DNA from 4 places in the Exiguobacterium sp. EF_C8 genome. Region 3 is predicted to be linked to each of the others. Evidence: riboswitches for the same ligand, from Rfam matches in the RefSeq annotation. Region 3 holds a riboswitch; each other region holds the start of a gene.
The links. Region 3 has a riboswitch for S-adenosylmethionine ahead of metK (methionine adenosyltransferase). Riboswitches for the same ligand answer to the same signal wherever they lie in the genome.

Region 1 (4,221 bases), 630 kb from region 3:
GTTGTCTTTGGTACACGAATCCCAGCCTTACGTAACGCTGTGTATTGATTAACTTTGCTGACTTCAAGACGGAGCGCACGCGTTCCGTTAAAGACAGTCCGGTCATGCTCTTCTAACCAAGCGAGGACCCCTTCCGTCAACTCTGGCGCATAACGATGCCCCCGCGTATGCGAAGACGCACTCATACGACTGTAAAAGACACCTTCTGGCGGCAGTTCATCTAACGGTACGATTCCTTCATTCAAGTGCCACTGCTCGTACGGCAACTTGAGTTCTTCGAGACGTTTGATGAGATGATCCGTCCATTCTTGGTTTTCGTGGAGAATATGAATTTTTGTCATGATTATTGACCTACCTTTCGTTTCGCTTCGACCAGTGGCATTACGTCACGGGCAAAGCGTTCCATTTCTTCAAGTTGTGGTGAGAATTGTAACAAGAGCAACGTGACACCAACGGCTTCGAACGCTAGAATCCGTTCGGCAATCTGTTCTGGTGTTCCGATCAAGTTCGGTCGCAGACCACGGTTCGAGACGGAATAATCATTTCGTTCGACCTGTTGTTCGAGTTGCGATTTACTGATGAAATCTTGATAACCGGCATAACCGGCGCTGTCTTCCTTAACGTCCGTGATGCGTTGCCACTCAAGAAGCGCTTCTTCTTCCGTATCCCGACAAATGATGTAGGCAGCAAGACCGAAGCTCTCAAGCGGTGCGTGTCCCGTCGCTTCCCGGCGTACTTTCATATCATTGATTTTATGAGCTACTTCTTCAACAGTGCCTCCATGCATGACGTAGGCATCACAATGTTCGACGATCGTCCGTTTTCCGGCTTCACTCTCTCCACCAGCGTAGAGCTTAATCCCCGGACGCTGGACGGGTTTCGGATGGAGTTCTGCCTGTTCGATCGTGTAGTGATTGCCGGAGAAGCTGTACGGTGACGCATCTGCCCATAGTCCTTTCATGACCGTGACGAACTCTTCCGTTCGGGCATAGCGTTCATCGTGTGCAGTAAAAATACCGTTGTATTGTTTTGCTTCTTCTGCCCACCAGGCTGAGACGACATTGAGCGTAAATCGCCCTCCACTCAACTGATCGATGTTTGCCGCCATCTTCGCCGTCGTCGCTGGATTATGGAACCCGGAACGAACCGCTGTCATGATTTCAAGGCGTTCTGTTGTTGCAGCAATCGCCGCTGCCGTTGTCCATGCCTCAAGACTCGGTTCCTTGATGCCTTTGATATCGTTCAAGTTCAATTCCGCAATCAACGTCGTCGAGAAGCCGATGCGTTCAGCTGTTTGTGCGACTTGTTTCGCATAATCGAATGTCGCTGGCATCTGTTCATCCTCGACGTTACGTAACCATCCCCCAAAAATCGGTAACCAAAAACCATACTCCACTCCATCGTCCCCCTTATCATAAAAAAAACGCTCTTTTCGAAGTTCGAAAAGAGCGACGGTATCTTGTCCTGTCCGCTCTTATCTTCAGAAGGTATTCCTTCCTGGAAGTAGCACCTTCCGCCATAGCGGGGTTGCTGAAGTGTCTTCGGGCCAGTCCCTCGACTTCTCTAGATAAGATGTGTTGCATTCATCGTACAGAATTCATTGAACTAAAGCAACCATTAAACCGTCTTTTCCTATCGGATTTATTCCAAAGAAAAATCCCGACGTAGTGTCGGGATTCGGAATTAGTATGGTGCGACGAAATCTGATGTCTGCTCTGGCGCCTGCTCCCCACGAATACGATCGTAGAATTTGGCAAGCGTGACACTGAAGTATGGTCCGACCCATAGGACAGCAAGACCAAGCGTAACGATAACAAGCAACGCCCAACCGATAAACGATAAGAAGAGCAAGAATGCTTCCATCTTGTGTCCATCCATGAGTTGCCGTGAGCGTGTAATTGCTTCGAGAATACCGATTGACGGCTCATCCCGAAGGATGTAGTACGTCAACAAGTAAGAGAATGACTTGATGATACCAGGGATGATTAAGAGTAACGTCCAGAGCGCGATAAAGATGAACTGAACAATGGCCAGCCCCACCACTTTCAGGAACATACCATATGGCTCAAACAAATCCGTCACTTTCGTTTCTTCGCCACGAGCAATCGACATGGCAATCCATGTCCAACCGACTCCTACTGGAATCAATAAAATCGACACCAATGATACAACGAGATCTATACTACTAGACGGCTCATCGATATCCGATCCAAATAAATTAGGAACACCCTGAATAATACTAAACAGCAGAAAAGCTAGGACTGCAAATCCCCAACGACCGCTGAGCGACTCCTTCGCTGCTTTTTTTAATTGAGATGACATGAGTAAGGTCCTCCTTGAAAAATAAGTTCTCACCTTACTCTACGGCTTAAAACTTCTAATGTTTCACTCTTTTTTCAATAATTTCCCGTCTCGTCACTGGTTGAGCCAAACACGCTCAAGTTGTCGTCCACATGTTAGAACGAACGTTGAACATCGAAGCGCTCCATCACAAACGAAATGTCATGTTTTTTATCTATGTACGCTGATATATCTCCACAGCCGGATCCCGTTGCTTGTATTTCGCGACGATGACGATCAGGACCGTGATGATCACAAGCAGGAACCAAGAAGACAACTTTCCGAGATCAACGACTTCCCATCCTCTTTCCTGATGCGGATAGACCCACCCTTTAAAGAACGTCACGATATTCTCAGCGATCCAAATAAAGAACGCGATCAGTAAAAAAGACAGGACGAGCGGCATCCGGTAGATCGTCTGCTCGATCGTAAAATGAACCCATGACTTATAGAAGACAAGGACGACGAGGACCATCAATAGCCAGCGTGCATCGAAGATCCAGTGGTGGGTGAAGAAGTTGAGATAGACGAGACTGCCTACGCTGATCGCAAGCCAAGGTGGTGGGAATGCTGTGAAGCGTAAATGAAATCTTCGGAACGCTTGACAGACATAACTTGCGACACTTGCATACATGAATCCTGCATACAAAGGAACACCAGCCACTTTCGTTAGAGCCTGTTCCGGATAACTCCAAGACCCAACGTTCACTTTGAACAGTTCAAGTGCTAGACCAATCACGTGAAAGAGTAAGATCAGTTTGAACTCTTCCAGCGTTTCATAACGCGTGACAAGTAAGACGATTTGGACGAGAAGACACCATAGCAACAGGAGATCGTATCGAGCGACCGGTTCAGCAGGAAGATAACGTGAAAGAGCAAGCGCTGCGAAAATCATGACGGGAAAGACGCAACAGACGGCTTCTATGTATGTAAAACGAATCAGGTGTCGGATCGCTTTCATCCTGTCATCTCCTTTTTTCTTCAGTATACGTTTCTCTTTCGACCTTCCCCTCCTTCTTAAGATGGAAAAAACGGAAAATTTCGTCTTTCTTCTTCTACTTTCCTCATGATACAGTTAACGAATCAATTATTTTTAAGAAATGAGGTGTTAGACATGACGCGTCATCGTGCTTCCTGGTTATTACGCGCTACGTTAAAGTGGGGACTCTTCCTACTCGGTTTATTTTTACTCGCTCTCGGCTCATCGATGATGATCACGGCTGAACTCGGTGTCTCGACGTGGGATGTATTGCATCTCGGTCTCCAAAAGAAAACACCACTGTCCGTCGGAACGATTATTTTGCTCGTTGGTCTATTACTCGTGTTCGTTAAGTACACATTAGACCGCGTCACACCACAAATTGGAACACTCGTCAACGCGATTTTCGTCGGTGTCTTCATGAATCTTGTCCTTAATTCTCATCTCTTACCCTCTTTTGAGTCGATCTGGTTGAATACGATCTGGTTGATTTTCGGCATCTTCATCATCGGCATGGGGGCAGGTCTTTATGTTGCTGTCGGATATGGAGCCGGTCCACGCGATGGGTTGACGCTGACACTTGCAGAGCGATTTGGAACGTCGATTCGTCTGATGCGGACGATCATGGAGGTCACGGCATGCGGCATTGGCTGGTTGCTCGGTGGTCCTGTTTTCTTCGGTACAATCCTCTCGATTTTCTTAATCGGACCATTCCTACAATTTTGGTTGTTCTATTTCCGTCGGATCATTGCAGCGATCGATGCAAAAGGAATTCCAGCGTCTAAACGCCAAATTAGCTAAGTCGCCTGACTCGATATCATTCCGCGTGAATGATATCTCTTTTTATGTTAAAAGCAAATAAGTTGCGCCATCAAATTAAACACGTTATATTCGTTTACATA
Region 2 (4,221 bases), 490 kb from region 3:
TATTGCATGTGTTACTCCTCCTCATAAAACGTAGTTTAGATTTGCTCGTTTAGTTTAGCACGAACGAACGAAACCGTCCGTTTCCATGCTCATGGAGGAATAGAATGGGTTAAAATAAAAGAGATTTCATCACATCTGACCGTATGTCAGAAAGAGGGGGAGAAAGGATGGCTCAAAAGAATAAAAAGCTATCAAAGGGAGCTTGGCTTAGTATTAGTGCCTTGTTGGTCACGCAAGCAGTTAGCCTATTTTTCAGTGCACGAAAATCAGGACGTAATCCGTGGGTATGGGGAGGCGCGGGACTCCTTCAGTTTCCACTTCCAGCAATCGCGTATTTGATTTTAGAACGACAAGCGAAGCAGAAAAAATAATGAAACAGGTCCGATCACCATGATCGGACCTGTCGTTGGTTAAGAAGAGATTTTTTCCTGTTGAGCAACTGATTTTTTCGGACGTGGGAAACCAAAGATGATGGCAATCGATCCACAGACGAAGAGCAGGAACGGATAGAACAGATACGGAATCAGTTCTGGTGAAGCTGTCTTCGTCAACTCTGCTGCGATCAGCAGTTGTGCCCCATACGGAATGATGCCTTGAATACCACAAGAGAAGATATCAAGAATACTCGCTGATTTCTTGCGGTCGATTTCATACGTATCAGCGATTTCAGCCGCGAGTGGTCCAGCGACGAGAATCGAGATCGTATTGTTCGCCGTTGCGAGGTTCGTCGCACTGACGAGTGCTGCCATACTGAATTCAGCACCGCGACGCTGTGAAATCTTGCGCGTCAACGTCTCTTTCAAGTAGGCGATTCCGCCATTGAACGTGATCAAACTGACGAGACCACCCATGAGGAGTGTCAAGATTGAAATTTCTGCCATGCCCATCATTCCTTCAGACATCGAAAGGACGAACCCACTTAAGCCAAAGCTACCGTCGATCATACCGATGATTCCAGTGAGCAATGTGCCACCGACGAGAACAAGAATGACATTGACACCAAATAGTGCAAGGACGATGACGGCGAGATACGGAATTAATTTGTAGAACTCGAATGCTTTAGCTGCTGCCGCATCGCCAGAACCAGAAACGAACGCGAGTAAGATGACCGTTAAGACGGCAGCCGGGAGAACGATCATGAAGTTCGTCCGGAATTTATCGCGCATGTTCGTTTTTTGTGTCCGAACGGCAGCGATTGTCGTATCCGAGATGAACGACAAGTTATCACCGAACATCGAACCACCAACGACTGACGCTGCTGCGATCGCAACGTTGATACCTGTTGCTTCATGAATACCGAAGGCAATCGGTGCGAGAGCGGCAATCGTTCCTGTCGAGGTACCCATTGCCATCGAGATGAATGCTGCGATAACAAATATCCCACTCATCAGGAGTGAAGGAGGTAAGAACGTCAAAGCAGCATTGACAGTTGCTTCGATTGCGCCGATCGCTTCCGCTGTTCCAGAGAACGCACCGGCTAATAAGAAAATGAAGACCATGATCATGATATCAGGATTTCCGGCACCGGTTGCGATACGTTCGACCGTTTGATTGATCGATCCTTTCGTCATGATTGCAGCAAAGATCAACGCGATCAAAGCGGCGATCAGAATCGGAAATTTGTAAAAATCGTCATAGAAGATACCGGCTCCGATGAAGAGGACCAGGAATACGACGAGCGGAAGCAGTGCCCATTTGTTAGGCGTAATCGTTTCTTTCATTGTTGATACCTCATTTCTCAAAGATACAAAAAAAGACCCCTTCGCAAGAAAGAAGGAGGTCTTTATGAAATAAAGACGCTCTTCTTATCTCTCAAGCTTTCGCTTGCTGGATTTGGCACAGTACGAATCAAATCGTCCGCTGCCGAAACATCATTGGGCCAGTCCCTCCGTTTCTCGCGATAAAAAGAAGTCATTCAATTGTTGTAAAACACGTTTCTTACCGTACCGCATTGAGTAACGCGTGTCAACTGTACTTTACTGAAGTGCCTGTTCTAACGTCTGGACGTTTTCTTCCATCAATTTGAAATACGAGCTATTTTGTTGCGATTTCGTCACCGACTCGAGGTTATGGATCGTCACGGATTTAGCTCCGATTTCTTTTTGGATGACACGCGCAACCTTTGGTGAAACCGTTTCTTCGAACGCGACGTATTTCAAATCATGCATCCGCGCTTCTTTCACTAAAGCAGCCAGTTGCTTTTGTGACGGTTCATCGGAAGGGGAAATTCCGGCGATTGGAAGCTGCGTGAAACCATATCGTTCGGCGAGGTAACCGTAAGCGGCATGTGTGACGAGAAGTTCTTTTTTTGATCCGTCAGCGACGGCTTGCTTGAACTCTTTATCGAGTGCGTCAGCTTGCTGATCGAACGCTTTCAAGTTTTTTTCGAATGTTGCTTTGTCTTTTGGTACTTCTTTTGATAAGGCGACTGTGATAGAACGTGCCATTGCTTTGGCGTTGACAGGATCAAGCCAGACGTGTGGATCGTATTTTCCATGATCGTGTTCTTCCTCTTCGTGAGCATGTTCATCAGTTGCGTGATCATCGTGCCCTGCTTCTTCGTGCGCATGCTCAGTATGTCCCTCTTCTTCATGTGCGTGAAGCGTAGCATCCGATTCCAGCAAAGTGACATCCTTACTCGTCTCGACGAACCGGACGTCCGTGCCTTTTAGACTCTCTTGGATTTTTTTTGAATAGGGTTCAAGTGTCGTACCCGTCAAAAGGAAAAGGTCACCTTTGGCAATCTCAGTGAGTTGCTTTGACGTCGGTTCATAGGAGTGCGGATCTGCTCCAGGTGGGACGATCATCTTGACGTTGACTTGATTACCACCGATTTCACGGGCAATGGCAGCTGTTGCGAACGTCGATGTATAGATTTCCATCTTTTTATCATCTGAAGTCGATGAATCGGTGTTTGATCCACAAGCTGCGAGGATACTTGCGCTCGCGAATGCGACCGTTAAAGCAGGAATGATTTTTTTCATTATATGTTACCTCCGTTATTAAAACGTAATTATTCCGATTTGGACTTTTTCACTATAGCGGAACGTTTGAGAAGCGTCAAGTACGAATACCGAGACGTTCGACTTCTTTTAAAACGGGGTAAAAGGATAAAAAAGTGAAGGAATTGGTACGTCTTTTGGAGGTGATCAAGTGAAACGTGAAACTGCATGGCTAATGGGGGGAGCTGCATTACTAACGACGGCAGCTGCGGGAGCAAGTATCTGGAATAATTACGGTGCATTACTTCGGTGGACTGAACCCGCCTTGCCAATCACAGAAAAACAACTCGCACCGCGGACACTCACTTACAAACAAGTGGGAGACCGTACCTTACAACTCGATCTCTATTATCCGCCGGGGGAAGGACCGTTTCCGGTCGCGATCTACGCGCACGGTGGCGCATTCGTTCGTGGAGAGCGCGAGGATATGTTCTGTTTTAGCCCGATCGTTGATCGCCTGCTTGAACTTGGGGTTGCTGTTTGTAGTATCGATTATCGTCTGTTTGAAGAAGGGAGTTATTTTCCGGATAATCTCGAAGATGTACGGGATGCCTTATGCTTTTTGAACAAAGAAGCAGAAGATCTTCGCATTTTAAGAGGACGGATGATGGTATGGGGAGACTCAGCCGGAGCTGCACTCATGCTGACGACGGCACTTGCCCCATCTGCTTTCGTTGGTGAGTGCGATGAACGACACATGCCATTGATTAGTGGTGTCATTGCCTTATATCCACCGACGAATTTTTTATTGTTTACTTTCATTCAGACCTGGATCGCTCACATTAAGTTTTATAAAGGTGGACGGGAAGAATGGCGCAAGCTCATGACCCACGTTTCACCTGTGACGCATCTCTCGTCAGACGCCCCACCGATCATGCTCCTACATGGCAAAAAAGATCCAATCGTTCCGTTTTCCCAAGCTCTTCACTTCGTTGAAAAAGGAGCCGATGTCGGAGCTGATGTCCGTTTGTTTTCTTTTCCGAACGGTACCCACTCACTTGCTAGTTTTGCACAGACAGAAAATCCATTGAAAATTGAACGACTGCTCGAACGAATTGAACGCTTCACTTGTCAGGTGTTGTTATTGCCACCGCGACAACTTCCCGATGAAAAACATGATACAATCAGTCATATTTCTTGAATGAAGGAGACAGAGACATGACTGAAATTTGTTTAGTGCGACATGGTCAGACGGATTGGAACTTAAATGAACGAATCC
Region 3 (4,221 bases):
AACAATAATTTTTCCGCAAACCGTGTATTCAACCGTTCAAAGCTGAAATGCGGGAAACCGTGTAGACGTTGTAAGTAAATCTGATCGCCACCCATTTTCCGACATACTTCGAGTGTCAGTTTGACGTCTGCGAACTGATCGTCTGGTGCATAAAAACAAGCCAAGTTTACACGAGGCAGTTTTTTTCGTTCCTCGTCATGTACGACGATCTCTTCTTCGATTTCCCGGTACTGCGCATACGTCAGTTCACCGATGCGAACGGTATCTTCCGTACTTTGACCAAACGGCAACGTACCGAGTGGCGCATCGGGACGGAAACGATCAAACGCACTCGCGAAGACTTGTTTGACACCTCCGAGTTGTTTCGACGGATGCCAATCAAACAATGGTGAAACGAACGCAAGACTTGCGACTGGTAGTTCATATTCTTGCAACAGACGATTGACGACGAGTGCCCCCATGCTACAGGCGATGATATGAATCGGTAGCTTTCGTTTTCCTGCTTCGCGTAATGCTTCTTTTAACAGTTGACCGTGCTCTTCAAACGAAATGCGACGTGGTGCGTCGACGAGTAGCACTTCATACTCTCTTTCGAGTACTCGAATCAAAGCTTCACTCGGACGGGCACGCAGTTGTAACGGATAGACTAATACGATGATTCCTGTTGGTTGTTCAACCACAAACTCACCTCTTCACTTCATACTTCCTTTTCACGATACCTTATTTCAAACGCAAACGAAACCGTCCCGAGACGGATTTCACGAGGCAACATGGCGAAGACGAACGACTGATTCCGCTTGCCCAAATACTTCTTCCGTCATCTCACTAAGTTCTTCAAAACCAAATGAGGTCAGGAATTGACGCGCTTTATAGTTACGTGCTTCCACGTAGACTTCGAGTGGGACGGCTCCTTGTCGTTCGAGTTCACGAATCAGACGTCTTCCGATTCCGTTTTGCTGATATTCCGGCAAGACGTAAAGCCGAATGATCTCCCATGTTCCTTCGACATCAACAGCATGAATGAAACCGACGATTTCCTCGTCGATGATTCCGACATAAAAATACTCTCCCCGTGCTTCTTCCGCCGTCCGGATCGCACGAACGACTTCTTCTTGCGGATACGCCTCCTGCACGAAATGCGCTTTCGAACGTTCGGAATAGATTTCTTCATACGTATCCAACCAAGATGTGATAGCAATGTCATGAATACGTCCTGCATCAGCTGGAATAGCTTCGCGTATTTCCATAATCGGAACCCCCCTTTATACTCATACAAATCGACTCATGTACTTTTACCCTTTTCTAGAAAAAACATTCGTTTCCTGCAAAGTTCCGCGGAAACAAAAAAGCCCGAAAACCCACGTAGGATTTCCGGACTTTTTGATTATGCGAAACGTTTTGCTTGTTCTTCAAGAACTGCTGCTTTATCTGTTTGCTCCCATGGAAGCTCAACATCTGTACGACCGAAGTGACCGTATGCAGCTGTTTGACGATAGATCGGACGACGGAGATCAAGCATGTTGATGATTCCAGCCGGACGAAGATCGAAGTTTTCAGCAACCAATTCGACGAGTTGTGCTTCAGGAAGTTTTCCTGTGCCGAATGTATCAACTGCGATTGATACAGGGTGCGCGACACCGATTGCGTACGCAAGTTGAACTTCTGCTTTGTCTGCAAGACCTGCAGCAACGAGGTTCTTCGCGACGTAACGTGCTGCGTATGCAGCTGAACGGTCGACTTTTGTTGGATCTTTACCTGAGAATGCTCCACCGCCGTGGCGTGCGTATCCACCATACGTATCAACGATGATCTTGCGACCAGTCAATCCAGCATCTCCTTGTGGTCCGCCAATGACGAAACGACCAGTTGGGTTGATGAAGAATTTCGTTGCTGCGTCGATGTATTCAGCCGGGATGACCGGTGTGATGACGTGTTCTTTCAAATCAGCTTGGATTTGCTCAAGCGTAACTTCTTCCGCATGTTGTGTCGAGATGACGATCGTATCGACACGAACCGGCTCGTTGTTCTCGTTGTATTCGACCGTGACTTGTGTTTTTCCGTCCGGACGAAGGTAGTCGAGTTGACCGTTTTTACGCACTTCTGCCAAACGGCGTGCGAGACGGTGCGAAAGCGAAATTGGAAGTGGCATGAGTTCTGGTGTTTCTTTCGTTGCGTAACCGAACATAAGACCTTGGTCTCCTGCACCGATTGCATCGATTTCTGCATCAGACATGCTACCTTCACGTGCTTCAAGCGCTTGGTCGACACCAAGAGCGATATCTGCTGATTGCTCATCGATCGATGTCAATACAGCACATGTATCCGCATCGAAACCGTATTTCGCGCGTGTGTAGCCGATTTCACGAATCGTTTCACGAACGACTTTTGGAATGTCGACGTAAGTGGATGTCGTGATCTCACCTGCAACGAGAACGAGACCTGTTGTAACAGAAGTTTCTGCCGCAACACGTGCGTTTGGATCCGCTGCAAGAATCGCATCGAGGATTGAATCCGAAATTTGGTCACAGATTTTATCTGGATGACCTTCAGTGACTGACTCCGACGTGAATAGTCGGCGATTAAGGTTTGTCATGTATGACCCTCCCAAAAAAGAATTTGACGGTGTACTCATTTCCCCTAGTTGAGTGGGACGGTAAAATGAAAAAAACCTTTCCAAGTCCAAAAAATGGTCAGGGAAAGGTTGTGCGTTCTTCCTTTACCCTCTTATCGTTCGAAGTGTTTACTTCGCTTCAGGAGAGCACCTTTTCCCTCATTAATATATGAATTAATGTAGGACGGTTGCCGGGTTTCTTCGGGCCTTGTTCCCTCCACCTGCTCAGAATAAGAGTATCCGTTACGAATTACATGATATAAAGTTGTACCTACTCTGTCAAGCAAGGTTTCAAATTCTAGTCGAAACTTTTTAAAAGAGATGTTAAACTATTAATGCTGAAAGCGTTTCCAGATAAATAGAAATCAGCACTAGAAAATGATTGCGCTCCCTTTAGTATGTCATATATAATGAATGTGTCATACTAAATGCAGTGAGCCAAAACCAACGTAGGGGAAAGGTGGGGTCAGGATGCCGATGACGGTCCTGAATATCGAAGAACTACTCAAGAAAGAGCATGTGTTCAAACAACTATCTGTTGCTGAACTTGTCGAACATGCGATTCGAAACGAAGAAGGTGTCCTTGCTGAGAACGGCGCACTATCTGTAGAAACGGGGAAATTTACAGGTCGTTCACCAAAAGATAAGTTCATCGTCCGTGATTCTTCCTGCGAGTCTCACATTGATTGGGGTCATGTTAACCAACCGATGGATGGAGACAAATTTGAACAATTGTTACAAAAGGTTCTTCGTTACATGAACGAAGCCGATCAGCTCTACTACACAGAAGCTGCTGCTGGGGCAGATACGCACTTCACCCTTCCGGTTCGTGTGCTCACACAATACGCTTGGCATAACCTGTTTGCCAAACAACTCTTTTTACGCGAGTATCCTGAAGTGGCTGCCTTCGAACCGTTCACGGTCGTCTACGCGCCACATTTCAAAGCAGATCCTACCGTTGACGGAACGAATTCCGAGACATTCATCGCCATGTCGTTTGAACACCGGATCGTCTTGATCGGCGGAACCGAATATGCGGGCGAAATCAAAAAATCGATTTTTTCCGTCATGAACTACCTCTTACCACAAGAAAATGTCCTTTCGATGCACTGTTCAGCAAACGTCGGACACGAAGGCGACGTCGCCTTGTTCTTCGGTCTATCCGGTACTGGTAAGACCACCCTGTCAGCAGACGATAGCCGTCAATTGATCGGTGACGATGAGCATGGTTGGTCGCATGACGGCGTCTTCAACATTGAAGGTGGATGTTATGCGAAGACGGTCAATCTGTCACGCGAAAAAGAACCGCAAATTTTTGATGCGATCCGTTTCGGAACTGTCCTTGAAAACGTCGTGCTCGATGAATCTCGTCATCCTGATTACGATGACACATCGTTGACAGAAAATACACGTGCTGCTTATCCGATCACAGCGATCGATAACATCGCTGTTCCATCACGGGCTGGTCATCCGAAGACGATTGTCTTCTTGACGGCTGATGCGTATGGCGTCTTGCCTCCGATCAGTAAATTGACGAAAGAACAAGCGATGTATCATTTCCTATCAGGTTATACATCAAAACTTGCTGGAACAGAGCGTGGTATCACGGA
Region 4 (4,221 bases), 1.1 Mb from region 3:
TTTAAATCGATGTAATAAAAAAGACGAATCCGTCGGTTTCGACGGGTTCGTCTCTTCTTATCGCAACACGTCAGAAAGTCATCTCGACGTATTTCGCCACTTGTCGGTCCATCAAGTATAATTCGATCTGTTCACGGTAGGCTTTATAGTGGTCGGATGCGATATGCGCTTCAAGCGCTTCTTCGTCCCGATACACTTCATACAACATGAATTGATGCTCATCCTCGATCGATTGGTGCAAGGAATAACGTAAGCATCCTTCTTCTTTTTGTGAAGCATGATAAACCGTTTGTAAAATCGGGAAGACTTGATCCGCAAGTCCAGCTTTGATTGTAAGTACAGCATTGACGACGATTTCTCCCATGTTACATTATCCCCTTTCGTGATTACCTGTATCTGTACCCATTTTCGCGAAAAGACACACGTTAAAGGAGCTTGAACATGCAAACTCAACTTTTTGAAGCACTCGAACAATTCGAACCGACAATGATCGCGTTACGTCGCGATTTTCATCGACACCCGGAACTCTCTTTCCAGGAAGTCCGCACACCAGAACGGATTGCCGCCTTTTACGCAGAACAGGGCATTCCTCATCAAACAGCCGTCGGAGGTCGTGGTGTCGTCGCGACGATCGAAGGCAAACAGCCTGGTCCGACGATTGCGGTCCGTGCCGATTTTGATGCTTTACCACTTCAAGAAGAGACGACGCTTGCCTTCCGGTCGATCCATCCCGGTGTCATGCATGCATGTGGACACGATGGTCATACGGCGATCGTGATGGCCCTTGCTGCTACACTCTATCCGTTACGCGATCAATTGCAAGGAACGATTCGGATCATCCACCAGCATGGAGAAGAGGTCTTTCCCGGTGGAGCAATCCAAATGATCGAAGCCGGCGTCCTCGAAGGGGTCGATGCAATTTTCGCGACACATCTCGAAAATGATTTACCGGTTGGCACGATCGGGTTCCGGGAAGGACATACATTGTGTGCGATCGACGAATTCGAAATCATCGTCCATGGTCAAGGTGGTCATGCCCAGGCACCGCATAAAACAAAAGATGCTCTCGTCGCTGGAGCGCAACTCGTCTGCAACTTACAGCATCTCGTTAGTCGACGGGTTGATCCGTTTGAGCCGGCTGTTCTCGCAATCGGTTCTTTCCATGCAGGAACAGCACCAAATATCGTTACGGGTGAGGCACGCATTGTCGGGGAAATCCGAACGTTCAATGAGACACTTCGGCATCAGCTCCGGCAAGAAGTCGATCTTGTCGCTAAGACGACGTGTGCCGGCATCGGTGCTTCGTATTCGATTGACTTCACGACTGGTTACCCGGCGCTCTGGAATCACCCGGATGAGACAAAACTCGTTCAGGAAGCTGCTGCTTTCTTACCGGAAGCATCCGTCCGGGCACTCACACCAATGATGGCGGCGGACGACTTCGCACATTACTTAACACACGTCCCGGGTAGTTATTTCTTTACCGGCTCTGGCTATACGGACGGTCGCGTCAACTATCCGCAGCACCATCCACAGTACGAGATCAATGAACAAGCGTTGTTGATAGGTGCGAAGACACTCGGAGCGACGGTTTTACGTGCCTTGAAACCTAAGGATTGACTTTATTTCTGTGTGAATGGTATCATCACAACAATGATAACGAATGACATCAACTTCATATACCCTTATCAAGAGTGGACCGAGAGATCTGGATCGATGACGTCCCAGCAACCTGCGCATAGCAAGGTGCTACGACCAGCAAAGCGAAAGCTTTGGTTGATAAAAAGCGGCGACTCCTTTTGCAACCAAGCGAAGGAGTCGTTTTCGTTTTCTCGCTGTCAGACATACAATGGGGATTTCCCACGGAGAGGAAGAGACAGATGGAAAAAGCAACATTTGCAGGTGGATGTTTTTGGTGCATGGTGACACCATTTGAAGAATTACCAGGAATCGAGGGAATCGTATCAGGTTACATGGGCGGACACGTCGATAACCCGACATACGAGCAAGTCAAAACAGGAACGACGGGACACCTCGAGGTCGTCCAAATCACGTTTGATCCGAGCCTGTTCCCGTACGAGCGTTTACTTGAACTCTACTGGCCCCAAACGGATCCGACGGATGCAGAAGGTCAATTCCAAGATCGCGGTACGCAGTACGCGCCAGCAATCTTCTATCATACGGATGCGCAGCATGAAGCTGCGATTACTTCTCGTGACGCTCTTGCTGCAAGCAACCGTTTCAAACAGCCAATCGTGACGCGGATTGATGCCGCTTCTGAATTTTATCCAGCGGAAGAGTACCACCAAGACTTCCATAAGAAAAATCCAGAACACTATAAAAAAGATCGTGTTGCTTCTGGCCGTGATGCTTTCATCGAACAGGAATGGAAAGATACGACGACGGTCTAACTGCCTCGAACCACATATAGTAGCTGAGACTGATTTCAAACATCTCCTTTTTCCTATACTTTCTAGTAGAAGGTGGAGGATCGAGATGTCAATGAAGTCAGTTTTTTGTATGTAAACCAACTGCTTTATCTTTTGTCGTTACCCTTACATAAATTTGTAATCGTTTACAAAAAGAAGCTTTTGCTTTACGGTTAATAAAAATTAACCGGTTAAAAAGGAGATGATTGAATGGAACAAAAAGCGATTCACATATTAGAGAACTATGAACAGTTAAAAGTGATCAGTGATCCGTTACGAACAAAAATCCTCATGTTTCTCGTTGAAAAACCGCATACGGTGCATCAGTTGGCCCACTTGCTAACGTTATCGCGCGCAAAGGTCCTTTATCACGTACGGGAACTTGAAAAGCATGACTTGATTCGCCTCGTTCGAACAGAAGAACAAGGCGGCAATCTATTGAAATACTATCAAGCGATTGCTCGAGGCTACATTCCTGCCGATCATCTACTGAACTTCGTCGAGACGAATGAAGCGACCCGGCAGTCGTATCTTGAGGTATTGGACCGAGCAAAGACACGCGTCCTCACCGCTCCAACTACTGCTTTTTCTCCTGTGTCTTCAAACGTTGAAGACTGGATGAGCTTATCGCTTCAAAAGGAACTGACGATGTCTGAAGCCAATTTTCGGCAATTTGCTACCAAATATCGTGCTCTATTGGACGAGTTCACACGGTCCCCTTCACTAGACGAAGAAGATAAAAAACACTTCTATATCATGACGACTGCCTTTGCAATTGATGAACCACTATTTGAGAATGACGACGTCTAAACCGGAGGTGCCATATGCTGCCTGTTGAAATGGATACGCAACCATCGCTGTTTAAAAATCGATCTTTTTTATTTTTATGGGGGTCCGGTATGTGCTCTGCCCTCTCCCTATCAACCTATCTGTTTGTTGAACAATGGTATGTCATCCATACACTAAACCAGGCGTCATATCTTGGATTCGTCCTCATGGCCACCTTGTTACCCCGTATTTTTCTCATGTTATTCGGTGGCGTCCTATCCGATCGCTATAAACGTTCGACGATCATGCGCATCTCGAGCGCTTTACGGATCAGTTTCATTCTCTGTCTTCTCGCATTACTTCATACCGATCAGCTTACATTGCTGACGATTTTAGGATTCGCCTTTCTATTCGGTAGTGTGGATGCATTCTTTTCGCCGGCGAATGCTTCCTTACTGCCTACACTCGTTCCTAAAGAACAACTCACTAAAGCCAATTCACTGATTCAGACATCTAATCAAATCGCCCTCTTTTCAGGTCCGATTCTTGGTGGAGTCATCCTCAGCTATTCTTCTTACTCGCACGTCTTTCTCGTGATTTTCGGCACACTCTGTCTGACGCTCCTTTTCACGTATGGTATTCGCGAATCTAAGATCAAGCGATCGCTTCAGCATTCAGCTCTCTTTGAACTAAAAGAAGGGCTACATTACGTCTTTCACCTTCAGCAACTCAAGCAGACACTTTTTCTTGTCATCTGTGTCAATTTCTTTTTCTTTGGACCACTCTTACTCGGAATCCCCTTACTCGTTCATGATGTGCTCCAAGGAGATGCGATGGATTTAAGTTATATGCAAGGGGCTTATCAAATGGGAATGCTCGGAGGGGCGCTCTGGAGTGGTTTTGCGCAGACGAAAGCAAATGGGCTTACCTCATCGGTCCGATTAATTGGCGCCTTAGGTTTGCTTTTCTTCCTGCTTAGTCAAGCCCAGCAGATTTTGTTGTACCTGATCATCCTGTTATCACT

Region 1: it holds a riboswitch for S-adenosylmethionine, as region 3 does, so the genes downstream of both, ACY2IG_RS16185 (LLM class flavin-dependent oxidoreductase) here and metK (methionine adenosyltransferase) in region 3, are expected to answer to the same signal.
Region 2: it holds a riboswitch for S-adenosylmethionine, as region 3 does, so the genes downstream of both, ACY2IG_RS15535 (Na+/H+ antiporter NhaC family protein) here and metK (methionine adenosyltransferase) in region 3, are expected to answer to the same signal.
Region 4: it holds a riboswitch for S-adenosylmethionine, as region 3 does, so the genes downstream of both, msrA (peptide-methionine (S)-S-oxide reductase MsrA) here and metK (methionine adenosyltransferase) in region 3, are expected to answer to the same signal.

Annotation. Positions count from the first base shown of each region.
Region 1 covers NZ_CM143264.1:3,066,312-3,070,532, forward strand. Annotated here, with positions in the region: gene ACY2IG_RS16180 (ATP-grasp domain-containing protein) at 1-341, opposite strand, end outside; gene ACY2IG_RS16185 (LLM class flavin-dependent oxidoreductase) at 344-1,396, opposite strand; SAM riboswitch class I at 1,472-1,574, opposite strand; gene ACY2IG_RS16190 (DUF975 family protein) at 1,684-2,322, opposite strand; gene ACY2IG_RS16195 (DUF817 domain-containing protein) at 2,516-3,301, opposite strand; gene ACY2IG_RS16200 (YczE/YyaS/YitT family protein) at 3,455-4,120, shown strand.
Region 2 covers NZ_CM143264.1:2,931,915-2,936,135, reverse strand. Annotated here, with positions in the region: gene ACY2IG_RS15545 (aldo/keto reductase) at 1-8, opposite strand, end outside; gene ACY2IG_RS15540 (hypothetical protein) at 168-371, shown strand; gene ACY2IG_RS15535 (Na+/H+ antiporter NhaC family protein) at 411-1,721, opposite strand; SAM riboswitch class I at 1,803-1,907, opposite strand; gene ACY2IG_RS15530 (metal ABC transporter solute-binding protein, Zn/Mn family) at 1,977-2,984, opposite strand; gene ACY2IG_RS15525 (alpha/beta hydrolase) at 3,154-4,143, shown strand; gene ACY2IG_RS15520 (histidine phosphatase family protein) at 4,161-4,221, shown strand, end outside.
Region 3 covers NZ_CM143264.1:2,438,960-2,443,180, forward strand. Annotated here, with positions in the region: gene ACY2IG_RS12960 (serine aminopeptidase domain-containing protein) at 1-680, opposite strand, end outside; gene ACY2IG_RS12965 (GNAT family N-acetyltransferase) at 759-1,247, opposite strand; gene metK (methionine adenosyltransferase) at 1,385-2,593, opposite strand; SAM riboswitch class I at 2,722-2,848, opposite strand; gene pckA (phosphoenolpyruvate carboxykinase (ATP)) at 3,083-4,221, shown strand, end outside.
Region 4 covers NZ_CM143264.1:440,525-444,745, reverse strand. Annotated here, with positions in the region: gene ACY2IG_RS02430 (SH3 domain-containing protein) at 1-15, shown strand, start outside; gene ACY2IG_RS02425 (putative quinol monooxygenase) at 71-364, opposite strand; gene ACY2IG_RS02420 (M20 metallopeptidase family protein) at 442-1,620, shown strand; SAM riboswitch class I at 1,683-1,786, shown strand; gene msrA (peptide-methionine (S)-S-oxide reductase MsrA) at 1,881-2,411, shown strand; gene ACY2IG_RS02410 (ArsR family transcriptional regulator) at 2,640-3,239, shown strand; gene ACY2IG_RS02405 (MFS transporter) at 3,254-4,221, shown strand, end outside.